Regions from separate parts of the Bacillus sp. AC266 genome, predicted to be linked through region 1. Evidence: riboswitches for the same ligand, from Rfam matches in the RefSeq annotation. Region 1 holds a riboswitch; each other region holds the start of a gene.
The links. Region 1 has a riboswitch for thiamine pyrophosphate ahead of AC0IXC_RS25480 (MTH1187 family thiamine-binding protein). Riboswitches for the same ligand answer to the same signal wherever they lie in the genome.

Region 2: it holds a riboswitch for thiamine pyrophosphate, as region 1 does, so the genes downstream of both, tenA (thiaminase II) here and AC0IXC_RS25480 (MTH1187 family thiamine-binding protein) in region 1, are expected to answer to the same signal.
Region 3: it holds a riboswitch for thiamine pyrophosphate, as region 1 does, so the genes downstream of both, thiC (phosphomethylpyrimidine synthase ThiC) here and AC0IXC_RS25480 (MTH1187 family thiamine-binding protein) in region 1, are expected to answer to the same signal.
Region 4: it holds a riboswitch for thiamine pyrophosphate, as region 1 does, so the genes downstream of both, tenA (thiaminase II) here and AC0IXC_RS25480 (MTH1187 family thiamine-binding protein) in region 1, are expected to answer to the same signal.

The regions. Positions count from the first base shown of each region.
Region 1 covers NZ_CEEDEC010000008.1:107,256-111,436, reverse strand. Annotated here, with positions in the region: gene AC0IXC_RS25490 (ABC transporter substrate-binding protein) at 1-832, opposite strand, end outside; gene AC0IXC_RS25485 (ABC transporter permease) at 829-1,602, opposite strand; gene AC0IXC_RS25480 (MTH1187 family thiamine-binding protein) at 1,574-1,894, opposite strand; TPP riboswitch at 1,996-2,097, opposite strand; gene AC0IXC_RS25475 (non-ribosomal peptide synthetase family protein) at 2,149-4,181, opposite strand, start outside.
Region 2 covers NZ_CEEDEC010000005.1:393,186-397,366, reverse strand. Annotated here, with positions in the region: gene AC0IXC_RS22030 (hypothetical protein) at 1-26, opposite strand, end outside; gene AC0IXC_RS22025 (SH3 domain-containing protein) at 32-1,198, opposite strand; TPP riboswitch at 1,458-1,570, shown strand; TPP riboswitch at 1,631-1,734, shown strand; gene tenA (thiaminase II) at 1,824-2,519, shown strand; gene AC0IXC_RS22015 (ABC transporter ATP-binding protein) at 2,488-3,240, shown strand; gene AC0IXC_RS22010 (ABC transporter permease) at 3,240-3,992, shown strand; gene AC0IXC_RS22005 (ABC transporter substrate-binding protein) at 3,989-4,181, shown strand, end outside.
Region 3 covers NZ_CEEDEC010000004.1:286,458-290,638, reverse strand. Annotated here, with positions in the region: gene AC0IXC_RS18525 (magnetosome magnetite crystal formation protein family) at 1-312, opposite strand, end outside; gene lldP (L-lactate permease) at 600-2,261, shown strand; TPP riboswitch at 2,333-2,448, shown strand; gene thiC (phosphomethylpyrimidine synthase ThiC) at 2,561-4,181, shown strand, end outside.
Region 4 covers NZ_CEEDEC010000001.1:700,671-704,851, reverse strand. Annotated here, with positions in the region: gene AC0IXC_RS03680 (pPIWI_RE module domain-containing protein) at 1-1,510, opposite strand, end outside; gene tenA (thiaminase II) at 1,843-2,529, opposite strand; TPP riboswitch at 2,654-2,759, opposite strand; gene ddlB (D-alanine--D-alanine ligase) at 2,833-3,747, opposite strand; gene pdxR (MocR-like pyridoxine biosynthesis transcription factor PdxR) at 3,752-4,181, opposite strand, start outside.

The DNA.
Region 1 (4,181 bases):
GGCTTTCTTGTACTAATTCTTTATTCACATCTGGAACAGCTTTAATTAAAATATCCGCAGCTTCTTTCGGTTCTTTAATTGCAAAATCATAACCTTCCGTCGTTGCCGTCATAAATTTTTTCACAAAATCTTTATCTTGCTTCGTATGTTTTTCACTTGTAATAATAACAGGACTATAGAAATCAAGCGCTGGATCTAAGTCTTTTACCATAATTGTATTTAACTCTTTTCCTTGACGCTTCGCTTCAATTCCATCCCATCCATAATAAATCCATTCAAAGTCTGCATCACGACCGATTGATTTAAAGAAATCTGTTTGTCCAAGAATAATTTTTTCAACTTTATTAAAATCAGCTTGATGTTTCTCCATAATCGTCTTTAACGTCGCTTCTTCTGCTGGTCCCCCCCAGCCGCCATAACGTTTACCTTCAAAATCTTTCGGTGACGTCATATTATCTTTTTTTAGAGATGCAAAAGCAGAGGTATTATGCTGAATAATTGCACCAACAGAAACAACTGGGATTCCTTCAACACGAGCTAATGTTACATTTTCTTGTGCGCTTATCGCAAAGTCTGCTTTCCCAGAAGCAATCATCTGCTCTGCCGTTACATTATCACCAGGCTGGATAATTTCTACATCAAGCCCTTGCTTTTTGTAATAATCTTTCGTTTGCGCTACATATAAGCCAGTATGATTCGTATTTGGAAACCAATCTAAAACGACTTTTACTTTTTTATCTTTACTTGAACTTTCTTCTTTCTTCGCCGGATTACATCCGGCAACAGTTACTGCTAATAATGCAGCTAACATAATTTTTAAACCTTTTTTCATTTTCTGCCGCCCTTTCTGTATATCCATGGTGCTGTTATTCTTGCCATAAATTCAACAATAAAGTACAGACATAATGTCACCATGACGATAATCGCTGCAACACCAAATACTCGAGCCGTTAAAAAGGATTTTGTTGCTCTTGTAAGCATAACTCCTAATCCTTCACTGGCACCAAGCCATTCCCCAATAATCGCCCCCATCACACTATATGTAACAGCAATTTTTAAACCTGAGAAAAAGTATGGGAGTACTGCTGGAAACTTTACTTTCTGGTAAACTTGCCATTTCGTTGCCTTCATTGTTTGTAACAGTTTCAGCATATTTTTATCTACCGTTTGGAAACCTTCTAAAATGCTAAGCGCAATTGGGAAGAAACAAACAAGAATAACAACCATTACTTTTGGCAACATTCCGTATCCAAACCAAATAATAAATAATGGTGCGAGCACAACGATTGGAATTGTTTGCGAAATAACGAGCAATGGATTCATTAAAATCCGAAATAAAGGGATGACATCCATAATGATAGCAATACTCGTCCCAAGTAAAATTGCAAAAAACAACCCAATTATTACTTCCTGTAACGTTTGCACTGTATTCGGTAATAGTAAATCTTTCATTCCAATTAACTCTTGCACAATTGCAGACGGCTTCGGTAAAATCCACGGCTCAATTTTAAATAATGAAACAGATCCTTCCCATATAGCAATGAGAAGGATAAGCCAAATTGTTGTGATTATTTTAGATCGCTTCTGGTTTTGCATATTCATCACGGTACTTCCAAACTTTTTCGTCAATCGTTACGCCTGTACTTGGACGATAGTGAATTTTAATAGAAGTAATTACTTCTTCTGCTCCAGCATCGACGCAAGCTTGTTGCGCGCGTTTAATGACGTCAAGAAGTACATCTAATTCTCCTTCCAACGTTGTTTCCATTGCCCCTACTTCATAACGAACTCCCGACTGTTGTACAACTTCAATTGCTTTATCAACAACGGAATACACATCTTTGTTCTTCGCTTGTGGTACTACTGAAAATGAAATTGTAACTTGTTGTGACATAATAAAATCCCCCTTACAAAATATGGTTTCAAAAAAAGAAAAGGCTTTCCTACCATGTAGGAAAGCCTTGTATACAAGTTATTCTATAATAACTTATGCTACATCACTTTAAAGTAACTCCCTACGCTGGCATTATCCAGATCAGGTTGAGGGTCGATGTATACTTACATCCTCTCAGCCAATTGGCTCCCCGGTTCTTAATTCGTTTTCATTGTAGCATGATTTATTTTATTGAACAAACAAAAGCGTACATATCATTTCATTATTTTTGGAAAATATCCAACTTCTTCACCATGAGCTAATAATTGCTGAATAAATTCTTTATTAATCGCTGGCACTACCAGTTCTTTTTTCTTAATCCATTCATTCGTTCTACGAGTACCCATTACAATTTCAGATTGCTGTGCTCCATCTCCTGCAACTTGAGAAGCAATTAGCTCTGCTATTACTTCATTTCCCTTCGCTAATTCAAGCCCGGTATTTACATATTCCGAAAGTGGAACCATTTCAAGGTTGTATCCACATCCCTCAATTAGCTTTATAAAATGTTCAAATTCAACTTGACATGGGTGACAGATGTGTAACATTTCTCCAGCTATTTGTGAATCTTGTACATATGTTACAATCGATTTACTAGCAAAATCAATTGGTGTAAAATCAATTTTCCACTTTACATTCGGAGCTTGTCCAATAAGTAACATCGCTTTAATCAGACGATAGAATGCATTTCCTTCAATATTTTGTTGGAACCTTCCTGTTTCTGAATGACAAGCTAAGTTACCCGCACGATAAATATTTCCTCGTACACCATCTTTTATCGCTTCACGAACAAGGTTTTCTGCCTGTAGTTTACTATTAGAATACACATTCTCCAACACCACATCGTAGTTAAAATCACCTGTTTTTTCATATATATCCCATTGATCCATCGCTAATTCTATCGGAATACCAATTGTTGAAACAAAGTGGAATGTCGCTCCTTCTTCAGTTAACGCTAGCATACGACCCGTTCCTTGCACATTCACATTTTCAAACTGAGCCACATCTCCAAAATGTCTTACATCTGCACCACAATGAATTACAGTATCAACCTTGGAACGAATGACTTTAAATTCTTCCTCACTCATACCAAGATTCTCTGCCCCGAGATCACCAGGTACTGCTGTTATACGTTGTAGCCATTCTTTTTTTATATTTTTAAAGTAATTTGTTAATGTATTAACAATTCTTTGTTGTATATCTTGCGTTGGTCTTACTAAGCAATAAATATGTGCTGTTGTATCTTTTAGTAATTCATGCAATATGTGAGAACCTAAATAACCAGTAGCTCCTGTTAAAAAGATATTTGAAACTTTACCGCTTTTCACTTCTTTTATATGTGAAATTGTTGCTGGCTCATGAATTACTTTATATTCACGGAATATGTCTTCTTCCTCTACTTTTAATTCCCTTTGAATTTGCGATAACCTATATATTGTGCGTTCCTGGAAAAAGTCTTGAATTGTTAAATGCGGGAAATCCTCTTTCAATAGAGTTAAAACTCGTAATACCTTTAACGAATGCCCACCAACTGTAAAGAAGTCGTCATGGACACTAACTTTCGAGACGCCTAATACATCAATCCAAGCTTTTGCTATTTTTGCTTCCGCTTCAGTAGATGGTGCGATATATTCTTGTGAACGAACTGGCTCATACTCTTCTTCCAGTTGTGCTAATCGCTTCACATCAACCTTTTTATTTGGTGTAAGTGGCAGTTCATTAATATAAATTAACTTAGATGGCACCATATAATCTGGTAATTGTTCTCTTAAATCGTGTATTAAGGTTTCCATAGCAACTTCATTAACAGTTGTATAGAAAGCGACTAAATAATGACTACCTTCTTCACTTTTCTTCGTAAATACAACGGCATCTTTTATCATTTCATATTTTGCAATTGTATTTTGGATTTCACCTAGTTCAATTCGGTGTCCTCTAATTTTCACTTGATTGTCTTTACGGTGTAGAAATTCAATATTTCCATCTTTCAATACTTTAACAATATCACCTGTTTTGTATATCCTACTATCATGTTTTAAAGGGTGTGGAATAAACACTTCTTCTGTTTTCTCTGGCTTATTAAAGTAACCTTTCGCGATACCTACTGACTCTATATATAATTCTCCTGGAATACCAATTGGACAAACTTTCATATTGTCATTTAATATCCAAACTTTATAATTATCCGCTGGCTTCCCAATTGGAATACTAGCAAATTTATCATTTAACTCCTCTGGAATTGGATAAG
Region 2 (4,181 bases), on a different contig from region 1:
ATAAAGAGAGGTATATTGCGTGGCATATAATTTACCTAACTAAATATGGCAGTGGGTTTACTGCATTTGTTTTTTCAAAATTCCATTCCCCATTATGTAATTCAAAATGGAGATGTTGCCCGTATGAATGACCTGTGTTTCCCATATGACCTACTAATTGTCCAGTTTGTACTTGATCACCAGCTTGTACAGTGCGATCCTTCATATGAGCATAAACTGTTGTATATAATTTCCCATTTATTTGATGGGCGATGAACACGACATTGCCGTAGCTAGCCGAATAATAAGATTTCACAACCTTACCTGCAGCAGCAGCTTGAATAGAGACATTTCCTTGTGCTGCTATATCTATACCATAATGCATTTGCTCCCAGCGCATATCAAAAGTGGAGCTGATTTTCCCTTGAGTAGGGAATTTGAAAACTGCTGGAATTGATGCAGGTTGAGCTGTTTTAGCTTGTGCTTGATTTTGATTTTGATTTTGCACTACATAGTGTTTTGCTACATATCCGTATCCTGTGCCAAAACGAATTTTATACCAAGTACCTACCGTTTCTACTACTTGTACTTGTGTACCATTTTGTAATGAGCCAAGTAGAGTGCCACTTGTGCTAGCATTGCTACGTACATTTAATTTTGGTGTTGCAACAGTATAAGAAGGAGAACCTTGTACTGTTACACCTTTTACTAGAGGTGTGGATCCATTAGATACAAATGTTTTTTGTACGTAACCAATTTGACCGTTATGTAATATTTTGTACCAATCTCCTTGTTCACCTTGAATGGTAATGAATTGACCATTTGGTAATATATCTAGAATAGAAGACTCTGTATTAGGTTCAGAACGAACGTTTAATGCGTTTGCATTTACGATATATTGAGACTTTGGTTGAACATTTTTTTTGAATAGAATTGCATCTTTTTTCATATAGCCTGTTTTGTTGTTAACAGATACTTTATACCAATCTTGAACTGTTTCAAGAATAGTAACCGGGCTATTAAATCGAATGGTATCAACTATTGCACTGTCTGTATGGCTATTTTGATGTAGTGCAACGTTGTCAATTTTTACATATCCAGTTTTTACTGTAGATGGTTGCTTAGCAGCCGCTGTTTGTATATCGGATTCTCCCATAGAAGGAAGTAAAGAAGCAATTGCGATAGTAGTTGCTGTTAAAGCTGTGGCTTTCATATTCATGTAATAAAGACCTCCTCTAGTTGTATAGTTGTAATTTTATTATAGTATAAAGATATAATATATTGGTCGTATTCACATAAATGTAATATGAAATCAATAAAAATAATGTCAGAAGAGAGATTCGTATATAAATATTGTATATATCATTTGTGAGGTCGCATTTATATTTGTTTAACACGTTGAGATTTAATTCGCAATTAAGAAAATTAAAACAGTTGATGATGTCTTATGGCGATGTTATACTGACAGTGATAATTTTATAGTTTGCTAGGAGGGCTGGTGTTGCCAGCTGAGAGTAGGGCCATAAGCCTTTGATCCTTTTTATTACCTGATCTAGATTATGCTAGCGTAGGGAAGCAATTCGGACATTAACAATGAGTCCCCGTTTCTTTGCGTATAGAAACGGGGCTTTTTTATTTGAAAATTTCATATTAACACCACTAGGGGTGCTTTTCGTGCTGAGAGAGGAATAATCCTTAACCCTTACAACACCTGATCTAGATAATACTAGCGAAGGGAAGTGGAACAACGAATAAATTATAATTTTATTTGCTGTAACCACTTCTTATATACAGAAGTGGTTTTTTTATTGAGATAAATAGATATATAGGAAGGGGAATTATTAATGAAATTTTGTGAAAAATTATTTGATACGGTGCAGCCTGTTTGGGAGAAAAGTCATAATCATCCGTTTGTAGTAGGTATGGGGGATGGTACGTTGGAAAAAGACAAATTCCAGTACTATATTATTCAAGATTATTTATATTTGTTAGATTATGCAAAGCTATATGCAATTGGGGTTGTAAAGGCAACGAATCCACAAGTTATGGCAAAATTTGCAGAGCAAATTGATGGGATTTTAAATGGAGAAATGACGATCCATAAACAGTATGCAAACAAACTTGGCATTACTGTAGAGGAGATAGAATCTGCGAAACCATCTGCTAAAAATTTAGCCTATACAAATTACATGATGTCTGTATCTCAAAATGGCACACTTGCAGAATTAATATCAGCTTTACTTCCATGTATGTGGAGCTATTGGGAGATCGGAAAGCGTTTAAATGATATTCCTGGAGCAAGAGATCATGAGTTCTTTGGAGAGTGGATTCAAGGATATAGTTCTGAAGAATACGGTAACCTTTGTATTTGGTTAATAGATTTATTAAATGAAATGGCAGTTGGAAAGTCAGAGAAAGAGCTAGACCGATTAGAGGAGATTTTCTTATATTCCAGCCGATTTGAATATTTATTCTGGGATATGGCTTATCGTAAGGAGATGTGGGGTTTTGAGGAGCAAGAACATACTACAGTTTCATAATGTTTCCTTTCATTATGATGAAAAACCAATCATCAATGAATTAAATGCTTCTATACAAGATAAAGAGTTTGTAAGTATTATCGGACCGAGTGGATGCGGGAAAAGTACTTTATTTCGCCTTATTATAGGCTTAGAAGAGGCAAGTACTGGACAGATAGAGCTGACAGAAACAAAGAAGAGTCATTCTGTAGGGTATATGCCCCAAAAAGATATGCTCTTGCCGTGGAGGACGATTATTGAGAATGCGGCCCTGCCGCTAGAGTGCCAAGGTGTGCAGAAGAAAGAAGCGCAAGTAAAAGCGAAAGAACTGTTACATAAATTTGGTTTACAAGGGTACGAGAAAAAATATCCGAAAGATTTATCTGGTGGTATGAGGCAACGCGTATCTTTTATCCGAACTTTATTAACAGGAGGGGAGATATTATTGTTAGATGAACCGTTTAGCGCATTGGACGCTTTAACGAAGGCATCTTTGCAAGAATGGTTGTTTGAACAATGGAAAGAGTGGGAAAAAACAATTTTATTTATCACTCATGATGTTGAAGAAGCATTGTTTCTTTCTAATCGAATTTTGGTTGTAGAAAATCAACCGATAGCAACTTTAACTGAGCGAATTGTGCCGCTTGATCGTAACCGAACAAGAAAAGATTTATATAAGCCTGAAGTGTTAGCGCTTAAAGAAGAGCTCCTTAGTATGTTACAAAGGCAGGTACTCGTATGATGAATCGCTTGAAGGAGTTATTACCTGCCCTTATATTAAGTGGAATTTTACTTGCTCTGTGGGAAGTAGGAGCAAGAATTGTAGATGAGATGTACATTTTGCCATCACCTTCTGCAATTGTAATGAAGATATGGGCGCTGAAAGATATATTATTTACGGTTCATTTACCTGCAACGTTATACGTCGTTTTAATAGGCGTTGTTATTTCTATCGTACTGGGCGTAGGGCTAGCAATGTTAATGAATGCGAGTACGTGGATGGAAAGAGCATTTTATCCGTTATTAGTTGCTTCACAAACAATCCCGATCACTGCGCTTGCACCGCTCTTCGTTTTATGGTTTGGATATACCATCTGGAGTAAGGTTGTTGTTACCGTTTTAATTACGTTTTTCCCAATTGCGGTCAATACGTATGATGGACTGCGCAGTACGAAAAAAGAATGGGAGGAGCTATTAGTTACATATGGTGCAACGAAAAAAGATGTTTTTCTAAAGCTAAAGTTGCCATCTGCTCTTCCTTATTTTTTTTCAGCGTTAAAAATTGCGATACCACTTAGCGTTATTGGGGCAGCGATTGGTGAATGGCTCGGTGCACAAGCTGGGCTTGGATATTTCAGTAAAAGAATGATGACGCAGTTAGACGGAGCTGGTGTATTTGCACCAATTGTATTGTTATCATTATTAGCTATTTTCTTCGTCATACTTGTTTCGATATTAGAAAAGAAATTTATTAGTTGGAGGAAACATTCATGAAATTATTAAAACGCATCTTTGTGTTTACATTATTAGTTGCAATGATTGCAGGATGTTCGAGTAACTCGGCATCAGATAAGAATAAATCAGAAAAAGAAATAACAGTAATGCTTGATTGGTACCCGAATGCGGTACATAGCTTTATTTATACGGCAATTGAAAAAGGATACTTTAAAGAAGAAGGAGTCA
Region 3 (4,181 bases), on a different contig from region 1:
TTTCAGTACTTTAATACCTTTCACGATATTCCAAATGAAGTAGTATAAGCTAATGATTCCGCAAATGCATAAGACGATGATTGCTCCAATTCCAAGTGTTACGTCTGGTTGATCAGATCCGATGCCCATAATCCCTAAAATAACTAATCCAATCAATGAAGCGATGCTTGGAACGATATGTGTCCATAGAGCACGTTTCGCATGTGGTTTCGTTTCAGAATCGCCCACAATCCACACGATAATAGGGAATAAGATAGGTGCAAATAATACACTAAAGTATGATAAAGCTGCTAATATTTTGTTTCCGTTCATATATATCACCTCATAAGTAATGTCCGTTGTTATACTTTTAGTATGCGATAAATTTGGCAACCTTCCTATCGATTAACATTACAAAAACGTGACGCTTTTGTAAGATTTCCTTTTTAAATGATGAAATTTTCGAAAAAATCTTTTTAAATGAAAATTGTTGTGATAAAATTATTGAAAACGTTTTCTTGAACGTTTTGTATTTTTTAGACTTAAAGGTATGATGACCTGGTAGTCTATTGATAAGGTTATATCTTATTTAAAAGGGGATTCTTTAGGGGGAGAGAACAATGAACACATGGACACAAGTTTACGATCCGTTCGGTAACATTTGGATTTCGGCAGCAGTCGCACTTATTCCAATCATCTTTTTTTTCTTAGCTTTAGCGGTTTTCCGCATGAAGGGGTATGTGGCAGGATTTATTACAGTTGTATTAACGATTTTGGTGGCGTTATTTGCGTATAAAATGCCATTCACAATGGCAATGGCAGCGACCGGATACGGTTTCTTATACGGATTATGGCCAATTGCGTGGATTATCATTATGTCAGTATTTTTATATAAAATTTCTGTGAAAACAGGTCAATTTGATGTCATTCGTGCATCTGTATTATCCATTACGAATGACCATCGTTTACTCGTTATTTTAATTGGATTTTCATTTGGAGCATTTTTGGAAGGGGCAGCAGGATTTGGTGCACCAGTAGCGATTACGGCAGCACTTCTGGCAGGCCTTGGGCTAAATCCTTTATATGCAGCAGGTCTTTGTTTAATCGCAAATACTGCACCAGTAGCTTTCGGAGCGATGGGGATTCCGATTACAGTTGCTGGACAAGTGACAGGCATTGATCCACATAAAATTGGACAAATGGCTGGGCATCAATTACCGTTCTTATCTTTATTTGTTCCGTTCTTTATCGTATTTTTAATGGATGGCTTTAAAGGAGTAAAACAAACGTGGCCTGCTTTATTTGTAGCGGGTAGTTCATTTGCAATTACACAGTTTATTACAGCGACGTTTTTAGGACCAGAACTTCCTGATATTACGTCAGCACTTGTAAGTTTAGTAAGTTTATCGCTATTCTTAAAAGTTTGGCAGCCGAAAGAAATTTATCAAACTAAGCAAGCGAATAGTGAAGTAGCCGCGGCGACGACAACGACATCTATGCCGAAACTAACGGTAGGAAAAGTAGTAAAAGCATGGTCTCCGTTCATTATTTTAACTGTGATGGTAGTCATTTGGAGCCAAAGTTTCTTTAAAGCATTATTCGCTCCGGGCGGGGCTTTAGAAAGTCTCGTATTTAAATTTGAAGTTCCAGGCTTGCACAATTTAGTAATGAAAGCAGAGCCTATTGTAAATAAACCAACACCTTATGAAGCAATCTTGAAATTAGATATTTTATCAGCGACTGGAACAGCAATTTTAATTGCTTGTATCATTTCTATTTTTATTTTGAAAATGAGTGCAAAAGATGCAGTAGCAACATTTAAAGAAACGTTAAATGAACTAAAAATGCCAATTCTATCTATTGGATTCGTATTAGGATTCGCATTTATCGCAAACTATTCTGGTCTATCTTCTACATTAGCGTTAGCACTTGCAGGAACTGGCGGACTATTCCCGTTCTTCTCACCATTCTTAGGATGGATTGGCGTATTCTTAACAGGATCAGATACGTCAGCGAACGCACTGTTCTCGAATTTACAAGCAATTACAGCGCAGCAAGTCGGTGTATCTGAAGTGCTTCTTGTTGCAGCAAATACAACGGGCGGTGTAACAGGTAAAATGATTTCTCCGCAATCAATTGCGATTGCTTGTGCGGCAGTTGGACTTGCTGGGAAAGAGTCAGATTTGTTCCGCTTTACATTGAAGCATAGTTTATTCTTCGTTACTATTGTTGGGATTATGACGTATGTGCAGGCTTATTATTTAACTTGGATGATTCCGTAAACAACAAAAGAAATAAACTTTGCATTTTTCAGATTATAGTGTATGATGGGAAAGTATTGAAAATTAAATCAGTGATAAACTAGGGGTGCCTAACGTATGCGTAGGCTGAGAGAGAAGCGTGTGAACTTCTTAACCCTTTGGACCTGATCTGGCTCGTACCAGCGTAGGGAAGTTAACGGCTTTACATAATTATGTCTTTATGAGCCAGGTCCTTATTCTTTTATGGACCTGGCTCTTTTTATTTTGGCATGCGCTGGCCATATCTCGTCCTTGTCACGAACAGGGGGGCAACAAAGGTTATGAAACAGTCTGTTTCAGCTGAGCAAATTGAATTGAAATCGAGTTTACCAGGAAGTAAGAAAGTGTATGTGGATGGAACACGTGAAGGTATGAAAGTACCAATGCGTGAGATTGAACAAAGCGATACGAACGGTGTTCAAAATCCGCCAATCCGTGTGTATGATACGAGTGGACCTTATACAGATCCAGAGTATAAAGTGGAGCTGGAAAAAGGGTTGCAGGCGCCGCGCCACTCTTGGACCTTGGGGCGTGGTGATGTGGAAGCTTATGAAGGACGCGAAATTAAACCTGAGGATGACGGTGTGAAAGTGGCTTCAAAACATACACCTGTTTTCCCGCAAATGGATCGTAAGCCGCTTAGAGCGAAGCAAGGTGCAAATGTTTCGCAAATGCATTATGCGCGTAATGGCATTATTACGTCTGAGATGGAATATGTTGCGATTCGTGAAGGGGTAGAGCCTGAATTTGTTCGTAAGGAGATTGCAGAAGGTCGTGCGATTTTGCCGGCAAACATTAACCATCCTGAAGCGGAACCGATGATAATTGGACGTAATTTTCACGTGAAGGTAAATGCAAATATCGGAAACTCTGCTGTATCGTCTTCTATTGCAGAAGAAGTAGAGAAGATGACGTGGGCGACTCGCTGGGGTGCAGATACGATTATGGATTTATCTACAGGTAAAAACATTCATACAACACGTGAGTGGATTATTCGTAATGCTCCGGTACCAGTTGGAACTGTGCCAATTTATCAAGCGCTTGAAAAAGTAAACGGAATTGCAGAGGATTTAACGTGGGAAGTGTATCGTGATACGTTAATTGAGCAGGCGGAGCAAGGCGTTGATTACTTCACGATTCACGCTGGTGTATTACTTCGTTATATTCCAATTACTGCAAAGCGTATGACAGGTATTGTTTCGCGCGGTGGTTCGATTATGGCGCAGTGGTGTTTATTCCATCATAAAGAAAACTTCCTATATACTCACTTTGAAGAGATTTGTGAAATTATGAAGCAGTACGATGTTTCGTTTTCTCTTGGAGATGGATTACGTCCAGGTTCTATTGCAGATGCAAATGACGAAGCGCAGTTTTCTGAGCTTGAGACACTTGGTGAATTAACAAAAATCGCTTGGAAACATGATGTGCAAGTTATGATTGAAGGACCTGGGCATGTACCGATGCATTTAATTAAAGAAAATATGGAGAAAGAACTTGATATTTGTCAGGGTGCGCCGTTCTATACACTTGGGCCGTTAACGACAGATATTGCACCAGGTTATGATCATATTACTTCAGCGATTGGTGCTGCGATGATCGGCTGGTTTGGAACGGCGATGCTTTGTTATGTAACCCCGAAAGAACATTTAGGTTTACCGAACAAAGATGATGTTCGCGAAGGGGTTATTACGTACAAAATCGCTGCGCATGCAGCCGATCTTGCGAAAGGGCATAAAACGGCTCATCAGCGTGATGATGCACTTTCAAAAGCACGATTTGAATTCCGTTGGCGCGACCAATTTAATTTATCTTTAGATCCTGAACGCGCGATGGAGTACCATGATGAAACGTTGCCAGCAGAAGGGGCGAAAACAGCGCATTTCTGTTCAATGTGTGGCCCAA
Region 4 (4,181 bases), on a different contig from region 1:
TTTTAGATACACTTTGTCCGATAAATAAATTAATAAATGCTGAAATACGTTCCGTTTGAGCGAATCCTTCCCGAATAATTTGCTTTGGATTAATTTTTTCGCGACCATCACAATTTTTTATTGCAATTAATGCTAATTTCATTTCATTTTGCTCACCTGCCGTAGCATGTACAGCTTTTACGACATCGTCTACTAGTTTCTTTTTGTTTTTATGGCTATATTGCATTCTATATGGATTTTGTAACAATTTCCTAATGTTATATCTTACTATTTTTAACAACACCGGATTGTCTGCATTTAATACATAGGAGGAATCTCCGTTTTGAGCTAAAACTATTTTGCTATCTAATAACGCTTGTTCTATCTCTATTACTATATCATCTGACCATACTTCTAACGTAATTGATTCTAATCCCTTTGGGGCAAATAAAGGTAATAACGCATTCTCATTATTAGTTAATACATTTTCACATTCTGGAAGTAATGTGAAATATGGGCATATTCGTTGGAATTCATTAAAAAGTTCCTCTTTTTCTCTTACTTTTATACCAAATTTTATTTTTGTTCCTTGAACTTTATATATATTTTCGTTATATGGAAGAAGCACTCTTATCTTTGTTCCTCTAATATACTCTTTCGGACATTGGAGAATGTTCTCTAATTTAACTTCTCCCCCTATCCTATAATCATCTTTTAAATTTCTAAAACGTTTAATCCACTTTATTCCTTTTACAGCTTGTTGTACTTTTAACTTTACAAATCTTTGCTTTTTATTATTTGATTCAAATTCAGGAGTTGAAATCAGTATTTGGCTCCGCTTTCGCCCTAAAAGTATAGGGATATCTTTATGATTATATTGTTGATAAAACCTCCTAATCCCTACAGATACTTTTAATAGCGGAATATTCTCACCTCCACGAGTTACGTATTCAAACCGATATACATAAGAGAAATAATCATGTGTTTCTTCATCTTTAATTGGCTCAGACATCGCTTCAGAAACATGTTGTGATCGCAGTGGTGAAAAATATATTTCTTCCTCATTTTTATTTTCCAAATGTAAAGGCTGTTCGCAAAAAATATGAGTAATTAGAGCTGGTACCCATTTAGAAAACGTTTTTTTATCATGTAATGCTGGCAAATTACTAATTAAATCATACTGCCATTCTAAATGTGGTGGATCTATTAATTTATTAGGTTTCCAATCATGAATAACCTCATACCAGCTTTGGAAAATATAGTCTAACTGTTCTTGTTTCATTGGTTCTTTTGCTACAATCCAGGGCGTATCTTCCTTTAATATATATGGATTATGCTGAATGAATAATATATCAGAAAACATTTCATACAATCTTTCATTTACAAGTTTTAATTTGCTCGTTAATAAAAATGTTCTATAATGTATCTCTACAATCTCAAGCCATTCAATAGGAAAATAAATATACGATACTTTCTCATTATAGAGGGGTTCTACTATATTTTTAAATGCTAATAACTGTAATTTTTCCATATTATTAATACTTCCTCTCTTAATTTATATTGATCATGAATAATACTAGAAAAGATACCAATTTTTTAAGCATTAACGAATCAAATTTTAACCAAGCACATTAAAGGAAATAGCTAAATTACATTCGTTTATATAAATAAAACATTATTAAAATCAAATTAATATAAAGTAACTATTAACATATAACTACCTCCTTATGGGACTTTATATTATAAAATCATTATAATTAATTATTATATTTTTTTATATATGATTTACAAAAAAATTACAGAAACTAAATATAATAAAAGGTATCGCCTCTTTATATAGCGATACCTTTTATATACTCTTAATTAAATAACACCTTTAACTTCTTCATTCACCGGCCATTTTTCTAATGTATATGCCATTTCCCAAAATGAATATTCATATTGACTACTAAAAATAAAATGTTGTCTCATACGATTACGGTCTGCCTCTGTTACTTTTTCAGCGATCGTATCTAATCGTGTGATTTGCTCTTCTACTAGAGTACGGAACCAATCAGATCCATATGCAGAAATCCATTCTTGATAAATTGGCTCTTCTGGTTGACATTCTTTTAACCGTTCACCGATTTCATAATATAACCAATAACAAGGTAAAATAGCCGCAATAATATCTCCTAAATGCCCTTCATAAGCTGCACGATACATATGAGATGTATATGCATATGCAGTTGGCGCAGGAATAAAATTATCTTTTTCTTCTTTTGTAATCCCTAATTTCTTTGCGAAATTCTCATGTAATGATAACTCAGCTTCATACGTATTTTGTGCATGGTGTGCCATACGAGCTGTCGTTTCTAATTCAAGAGCCTTTGCAGCACCTAACGTTTGTACTCTAGCAAAATGACTCAAATAATAAGAATCTTGAAGCACATAATATCGAAAACTAGCTAAATCTAATGTTCCTTCGCCTAGTTTTTTTACAAAAGGATGGTTAAAACTTGCTTCCCAAATTGAATCTACTTCTTTACGTAATGATTGTGAAAAAGTCATTTAAATTCCTCCAAATAATGTAAAAAATATACGTATTTATCCACAATTATTAAAGCTGTAAAATAAAAAAACTTTCTTTACAGGCGTAAAGAAAGTGAAATTGACAGTATTTATTCGTTAAATAGCAACGTCTTTCCCACTTTCCTACGCTGGCATTAACCAGATCAGGTACTAAGAGTCTCAAAATTTCATCTGATCTCAGCCTATAAAAGGCCCCCCTAGTGGATAAATATTTAGTTGTCGTATTGTAATTATCATAGCATAATTCGTGGAACTGTCAAAAGAATTAATTATATAACTACCTTAAAAACCTTCTTCTTTCCTTACTTTTAATGAAGTTTCAATTATCATATCTAATAGTTTGCTATAATTAATTCCCGCTGCTTCCGCACTTTTTGGCAGTAAACTTGATTGTGTCATCCCTGGTAATGTATTAACTTCCATTACATATGGAATTCCTTCCTTCACCATCATATCAACCCTTGCATAAACACTACATTTTAATGCTTTATAACAAGCCAGTGACGCTTTATTTACACGTTCCTTTATTTCAGCTGGAAGTTCAATAACTTCTTCAACTGTACTAGTATCATCATATTTTGCATTATAGTCAAAGAACACAGCAGCATGTCGAATCGAAATGATAGGTAACTGTTGCCCATCAAAAATTGAACATGTAATCTCGTCACCTTTTATATACTTCTCAATTACTACTTCAGAATCCCATTCGAATACAGTTTCTAGCATAGAGATTAATTCATTTTTATCATAGACAATCTTAACTCCAACACTTGAGCCGCCAGAGTTTGGTTTTACCACTAATGGAAATCCTAATTTATCTAATTCCTCAAGCTTTAGATCCTCCATTTTTGTAAGTTCAATCCAATCTGGTGTTTCTACTCCTTCATAACGCAAAATCTTTTTTGAAATATTTTTATCCATACATATACCGCTAGATAACATATTACTGCCGCTATATGGAATACCTAAACTCTCAAGCGTCCCTTGAACCGTACCATCTTCTCCGTATTTTCCGTGTAATGCTAGCAATGCAAAATCAATGTCTTTCGCTTTTTCAATTAAATCCATTTTTTCATTTAACGTAATTGGAACGATTTCATATTTACTCTTATCTAAATGTGCAATCATTTCATTCCCAGTCATAATTGATACTTGTTTTTCAGAGGATACTCCTCCCATAATAACGCCAATTCTCATTTTCTCAACTCCAAGTTTCATTTTTTAAAGTTTCACCAATTATTTGAATCCCGCTAACAATTTCCTGTTCTTTCAAACGTGAAAATCCTAATCGGAATGTGTTCGCTCCTCCTCCATCAGAGTAAAAAACATCTCCAGGAGAAAAAGTAACTCCTTTCTCATAACACTTTTGTAAAAGTGTGCGGGCTTGAATTTTTTCTTCCAACTCTATAAACAAATGAAGTCCACCGTCTCCAGTCATTCTTTTAAACGGAATGTACTGATTACACGCCCCAACAGCTAACTCATATTTTTTCTTATAAACAGATCTTGCTTTTTTTAAATATTTTTCAAAATATCCTTCATGTAAATATTGAAACAGAACAGCTTGATCTAACGTAGATGTGTGAATGGTTCTGGCTCTTTTAACACTTTCTAAATAATGTATCAGTTCT